Lentimonas sp. CC4: one gene and its partner. The protein of the gene in region 1 binds, or shares a complex with, the protein of each later gene. Links are inferred from orthologs where the notes say so. Each region holds a gene or a part of one and is shown on either strand. Other genes may lie near its edges.

Evidence for each region.
Region 2: the proteins of trxA (region 1) and GZZ87_RS02595 are in contact, whole or in part, in an NMR structure (PDB 2IPA), measured with the Bacillus subtilis proteins. The link is inferred for Lentimonas sp. CC4 from one-to-one orthologs.

Annotation. Positions count from the first base shown.
Region 1 is NZ_CACVBO010000001.1:3,857,715-3,860,882, forward strand. The notes cover bases 330-3,168. They hold trxA (thioredoxin), read left to right. Parts: upstream 330-1,511; coding sequence 1,512-1,826; downstream 1,827-3,168. Other genes in these bases: GZZ87_RS16450 (segregation/condensation protein A), read left to right, coding at 330-635; GZZ87_RS16455 (hypothetical protein), read left to right, coding at 644-889; GZZ87_RS16460 (hypothetical protein), read right to left, coding at 931-1,476; GZZ87_RS16470 (Mur ligase family protein), read right to left, coding at 2,231-3,168. Also shown: more of GZZ87_RS16450, read left to right, coding at 1-329. UniProt on the Bacillus subtilis protein: Participates in various redox reactions through the reversible oxidation of its active center dithiol to a disulfide and catalyzes dithiol-disulfide exchange reactions.
Region 2 is NZ_CACVBO010000001.1:596,555-599,746, forward strand. What follows is about bases 200-3,062. They hold GZZ87_RS02595 (arsenate reductase ArsC), read left to right. Parts: upstream 200-1,331; coding sequence 1,332-1,793; downstream 1,794-3,062. Other genes in these bases: GZZ87_RS02590 (permease), read left to right, coding at 260-1,213; GZZ87_RS02600 (ArsJ-associated glyceraldehyde-3-phosphate dehydrogenase), read left to right, coding at 1,839-2,849; arsJ (organoarsenical effux MFS transporter ArsJ), read left to right, coding at 2,846-3,062. Outside these bases: GZZ87_RS02585 (hypothetical protein), read left to right, coding at 1-168; more of arsJ, read left to right, coding at 3,063-3,192. UniProt on the Bacillus subtilis protein: Catalyzes the reduction of arsenate [As(V)] to arsenite [As(III)]. In vitro, can dephosphorylate para-nitrophenyl phosphate (pNPP).

The DNA of each region.
Region 1 (3,168 bases):
TCGAAGTGCTCGACTCGATGGAAAACCTCGACCTCGAAGTCGCAGGTGAATTCTTCGTCATGGCAGCGACACTCATGTATATTAAAAGTCGCATGCTGCTGCCGCAAAAAGACCAAGGCTCCAATCTAGATGTAGAGGAAGACGACATCGACCCCCGCTGGGAGCTGGTGCAGCAACTCCTCGAATACAAAAAGTTTAAAGAAGCATCCTCCGAGATCGAAGAACTCATCCTCAACAGCAACGATCTCATCGCTCGAATCGGCCCAAAAGAAGCACTAGAAGCCGTCGAGCGACCACTAAAGCCTGTCGAGCGCGTTGACCTTTGGAACACCTTCAATCAAGTGCTGCGCCGACTCGCCGAACGTATCACAACAGGCGAGATCAACGCAGAGCAAGTCACCGTCGCAGACCGCATGGAGTTCATCCTACTGCGCTTCAAGGCCAAGCCCAACTTCCTGTTCTCTGAGCTCTTCGAGTCCACGACGACCATTACCACGATTGTCGCCACATTTCTCGCCGTGCTGGAACTCACACGCCTCGGCGAGATACTCATTCAGCAAGATCGCGCCTTTTCCGACATTCGCTGCCAGCGTGGCACTAATACAGGCTTTACCTTTAATAGCACCTTCACCTAAAATTCAGTATGCTGCGAAAGACAAACAACTCCAGCCACCTGATCGGAGTCGGCTTAGACAACAAAGACGGACATAAACGAATCACTCAAGCAGAGCGCTTTGCCATCGTTGGCGGCTCCAACGAGACACACGAGCGCATGACCGAAACTGTCATCAAAACCTTTGAAACACTCGATCGCTGCGGCAAAACACTCGACAACGTCGAAAAGCAAGAACTCGCCGAAATCATCCACAAAAACACCCCAGATCAATGAGCCGCTTGACAGCTCGCCCCGAACACACCTAATTTCACGAACTACTTTATGAGCGAAGAACCGAAAAACCCCTTTCTAGAAGGCGACGAAGTCCCTTCCGACGAAGCCGCAGCCGCAGCAAAAGCACTCGCAGAAGAAGCGAGAGCCGCACGCGAGAAACTGAAGGCAGAAATGCCCAGAGCACCGATGCCCCGCGCACCGGCAAAGCCAGCACCCGCAAAGCCAGCACCCACCGCAGCTAGACCTGCCGCGCCAGCAAAACCTGCGCCCCGCACACCAATAGCCGCACCGACAAAGCCTGCACTCCGACCAGCTCCTCCCACAGGCACAGCAACACCAACTCCTGCAGCGCCGCGCCCAGCGACACCCACTCCTACCCCAGCCGCAGCTCGACCTGCGGCACCAACTCCTGCACCCGCAGCAGCTCGCCCAAGCGCACCGGCTGCCGCGGCACCGCGAGCAGCAGCAGTCAAGACGCCACCAGTTGCCGTTGAAGAATCCTCGATCAGCGTCCCTTCGCTCATTATCGATGCCGTCGCCGCCGCCGTCGCAATCGCATTTACCGCGCTCCTGTTAAAGGACGTCATGCCTTTCTTAAACTAATTACTAAATTCAAAATCTTATGTCTGAAAACATCACAGAACTCGATAGCAGCAACTTCGAAGCTGCAATAAGTGCATCCGTCCCAGTCGTCGTCGACTTCTGGGCACCATGGTGCGGCCCTTGCAAAGCAATTGCTCCAATCCTCGAAGAGCTCGCTGCAGAACTTGGCGACGCAGTCAAAATCTGCAAAGTCAACGTCGACAACAACAGCGAGATCGCTGGTAAGTTCGAAATCCGTGCGATCCCAACGATCTTGGTATTCAAGAACGGCGCAGTCTCCGATACCATCGTAGGCCTCACGTCCAAGGACGACTTGAAAGCGAAGATCTCTTAAAGGATCCGAACGCCTCTCTTTTACCCAAGCACCCGACTGAAAAGTCGGGTGCTTTTTTTTTGCTTGGTGTCGAATGCATTGATTCAAGTAGCGCGAGTCACTGTAGCTGCGCTCTTTATATACTCACGCGCATCATGGTTTGTGAAAAGTGCGTTCATGCTATTTCGCTATAGTGCTGTAGGGGCTTTGCTTGTCCCAGACCATGAGCTCTGTCGAATAGGCGAAGACCGCGCAAAGGCCACACGCATAGGAAGTGGTAAAACTTTAGCTGCCTTCGCGGGTGCCGCCCTTCGACAAGCTCTGGGCCTTGAGCCTGTCGAAACGGCAAGCAGCACCCCTACGCCAGATGCTTCAACAACGCGGTCTAAAGACACGCGCTACCACATACAGGTCAACTTCCCGCCCTAACCAAGCAACGCTGCCGTGCGCTGTGGAATCGCATCAAAGGCACCGTTAGTGAAAAAGATGAAAACACCCCCCTCAGTCGCCGAGCAGTCCTGCTGAACTTGATCAAACAGTGCCTCATTCGACTCGAATGCCTGCGCAGCGCAGCCCCCCTGAGACAATTCAGCGACCATAGTCGCAGTATCTAAGCGCTCATCGGCCGCCATTGAACCAGCTCGATGCACCGCGCCGAGATAGACTCGATCCGCTCCAGACAGCGCCTTCGTAAACGCATCCTGAAAAATTGACGTGCGCGCCGTATTACTACGCGGCTCAAAACTCACGATCAGCTCACGCCCGGGATACGCAGCCCGCAGTCCCTCCAACGCGCCAGCAATCGCAGTCGGATGGTGCGCAAAATCCTCCAGCACCGTCCAACGCTCACCACTGTGCAGCACATCCTGTCGACGACGCACTCCACCAAAGCGTGACAACGCACTGAGATCAAAGTCCAGCGGCGAGGCATGCCCACAAGAAAATGCCGAAGCGAGCGCAGCCATCGCTGCATTGCGCGCGTTGAACAAGCCGTGCATCGACCAACTGACTCGCGTCCACAACGTGCCCTTCCAGATCAGATCAAACGCCGCGCCCTGTGGCCCGTCTTCAAAATTCGCGATCTCCAAATCATTGCCCGCCTCAGTGCCAACTCGCACGACTCGCGTCCAAGGTGCAGGCAAGAGTGCCGTAATATTCGCATCATCCCCATTCACAATGGCGCAGCCTGCGCTCGGGATGATCCGTAAAAAGTGGCGAAAAGTGCGCTGCACATCTTCCAAATCTCGAAAAATATCCGCGTGATCAAATTCCAAATTATTCAGCACTGCAATCTGCGGACGGTAGTGGATGAATTTACTACGCTTATCAAAAAATGCGGTATCATACTCATCCCCCTCAATCA
Region 2 (3,192 bases), 3.3 Mb from region 1 along the record:
ATGAACGAACAGAACCAATCCACCAACAACCTGAAACCAGAAACTAAGACAGGTTTCTTCACCCGTATGTTCACTAAGTTGGACAATAGCATGAAAGCAAAAGCCGACGAAAAGGCCAAGAACAGCTGCTGCTCGGGCGACGACGGCAAAGGCGGCAAGTGCTGCTAGTTACGAAGTGAGACAGACATTCCTGTCTGTCATCGCGACTTAAAAGGACAGACAAGAATGTCTGTCTCACTCCCAGAGAGGCTTCACCCACATGCTCACCGAACTCATCAATCTCGTCGTTTACGAATGGATCGGGATGGACGCCGAATCGAAATTCGCCGGCGCCGTTCACTTCTTTCTCTACGACACCATCAAGATCTTTCTGCTACTGGCAGCCATGATCTTTGTGATCGGGGTGCTGCGCACATGGCTGCCCGAACAGAAGCTCAAGCAATGGATGAGCCGCGGTGGCATCTGGGGCAACTTGGTCGCCGCGCTGTTTGGAGCCATTACGCCCTTCTGCTCCTGCTCCTCCATCCCCATCTTCATTAGCCTACTACGAGCCGGCGTGCCGCTGGGCGTGACTTTTTCGTTTCTGATTACCTCACCGATTATCAACGAATATCTCGTGGTGCTTATGGCAGGTTCCTTCGGCATCCCAATCACGATCGCCTATGTCGGAAGTGGCCTATTCATCGGCACCGTGGCCGGAGCCTTGCTGGGTAAGATGCGCCTCGAAAAAAACTTAGAGCAAGACATCATCAACGCCGCTGAATCTGAAAGCGGTCCAACAGACTATACTTTGACCGGACGACTCCGCTACGGTTGGAACGAATCGATCAGCGTGATCAAGCAGATCTGGATTTGGGTTTTAGTCGGTGTCGGCATCGGAGCCTTCATCCACAACTACGTGCCACAGGAAATGATCCACGCATTGATGGAAAAGACTGGAATATTCTCGGTCCCCATCGCCACCACACTCGGCGTGCCCATGTATGGTAGCTGCGCCGCCATCGTGCCGATCGCGGTCGTGCTCTTCCAAAAAGGAATCCCCATCGGCACTGCGCTCGCCTTTATGATGGCCATGGCTGCTCTCAGTTTGCCCGAAGCGATCATGCTGCGACGGACGATGAACCTAAAGCTCATCGGCATCTATTTCGGCATCACCACACTCGCCATCATCTTTACCGGCTACCTGCTCAACGCGTTGGCTCAGTATCTTTAGCGGGAGGGACGAGCTCCGCCTCGTCCTTACTGAGGCTACGTGCTTAGGCTCGGCGGACGGCGCGGAGGCCATCCCTCCCAAGAACTTTAACAACTTTCAACGAACAACCAACAACTCAATGTCCAAACCAAAAGTCCTCATCCTCTGCACTGGCAACTCGTGCCGCAGTCATATGGCCGAAGCCATTTTACGCGCTGCCGCTGGCGACATCTTCGAGGTGTTCAGCGCTGGCTCTAAACCTAAAGGCGCTGTCCACCCGCTCGCACTACAAGCCATTGAAGAGCTCGGCATCAGCACCGAAGGCCACACCTCCGACCACCTCGATCAATATCTTGATAAGGGCATCACCACAGTGATCACGGTCTGCGGCAATGCCGATAAAGTCTGCCCAACGTTCCCGGAACAAGTGAATCGCTACCACTGGGGCGTTGAAGATCCCCCTCACGCACGACGCGAAGGTGAAAGCGAAATCGACGCCTTCCGCCGCATCCGCGACGGCATTAAACTCGTCTTCGAAGCCTATGCCTTCGGCTACCGCGAAGCATTGAACGCGGCACGCGCGTCTTCCCCTGCTGAATAATTACAATCCGTTCAGTCACAAATAATGAACAAACAGGAAAATAGAATGGCTAAGAAAAAAGTATTAATCAATGGGTTTGGTAGAATGGGACGTCTCTTTTTTAGAGCCGCCTTTGGTAATGATGAATTTGATATTGTTGCGATTAATGAACTGAAAGGTGGCGCCTCTACGGCGGCTCACTTACTGGAATTTGATTCGGTTCACGGGAAGTGGGGAACTGGAAAGATTTCAGTCGCAGGCGAAACGATCAGTGTCGATGGCCAGGAGATTCGGTTCAGCAATGCTGCAACACCCGAAGACATTGATGTGACGGGAATCGATATCGTGGTCGAATGCTCAGGGAAATTTAAAGATGAAGCCTCGCTCCAACCCTATTACGATCATGGGGTGCCTAAAGTGCTCGTCTCTGCACCCGTAAAAGGACGTGCCTTCAATGTCGTTTATGGCGTCAATGATGACCAGTATGATCCAGAGGCACACGATCTAGTAACATCCGCATCCTGCACCACCAACTGCCTGGCTCCTGTCGTAAAGGTGATTAAAGAAAAACTGGGAATTGTGCATGGCGTGATCACTACGATCCACGACATTACCAATACGCAGACGATTATTGATGCGCCGCATAAAGACTTGCGCCGCGCCCGCGCCTGCTCTCAGTCACTGATCCCGACCACCACCGGATCGGCTACCGCGATTACAATGATCTACCCTGAACTGAAGGGCAAATTGAACGGCTTGGCGGTGCGCGTTCCTCTACTGAATGCTTCAATCACCGATTGTGTGTTTGAAGTCGCACGTAAAACCACCGCTGAAGAAGTCAATGCGCTGCTAAAAGAGGCTTCGGAAACCTATCTCAAAGATATTTTGGGGTATGAAGAACGTCCGTTGGTATCGGTTGATTTTAAAGATGATATCCGCTCTTCGATTATTGATGCGCCTTCCACCATGGTAAATGATGGAACACAGCTAAAAATTATCGCGTGGTATGACAACGAAATCGGTTATGTGAACCGCATGGCTGATTTCTGTGCAAAAATTGCGCGACTTAGCAAATGAATCAGCTCCGCTCCTACGCGGTGGTTACCGGAGCCTATTGGTCGTTTATGCTGACCGATGGGGCTCTGCGTATGCTGGTCCTACTCTATTTTCATGAGTTAGGCTATGCACCGACCACGCTCGCATTTCTGTTTCTATTTTATGAGTTCTTCGGCATCATCACCAATCTATTTGGTGGATGGGGCGCCCAGCGCTTTGGACTGAAATCGACCCTCATCGGGGGACTCGCCCTTCAGCCAATCGCGCTGATTGGGCTGACCTTCATGAATCCCGAATGGGCACCTAAAATAGCGATCCCCTTTGTGATGGGGATTCAAGCACTCTCAGGGATCTCCAAAGACCT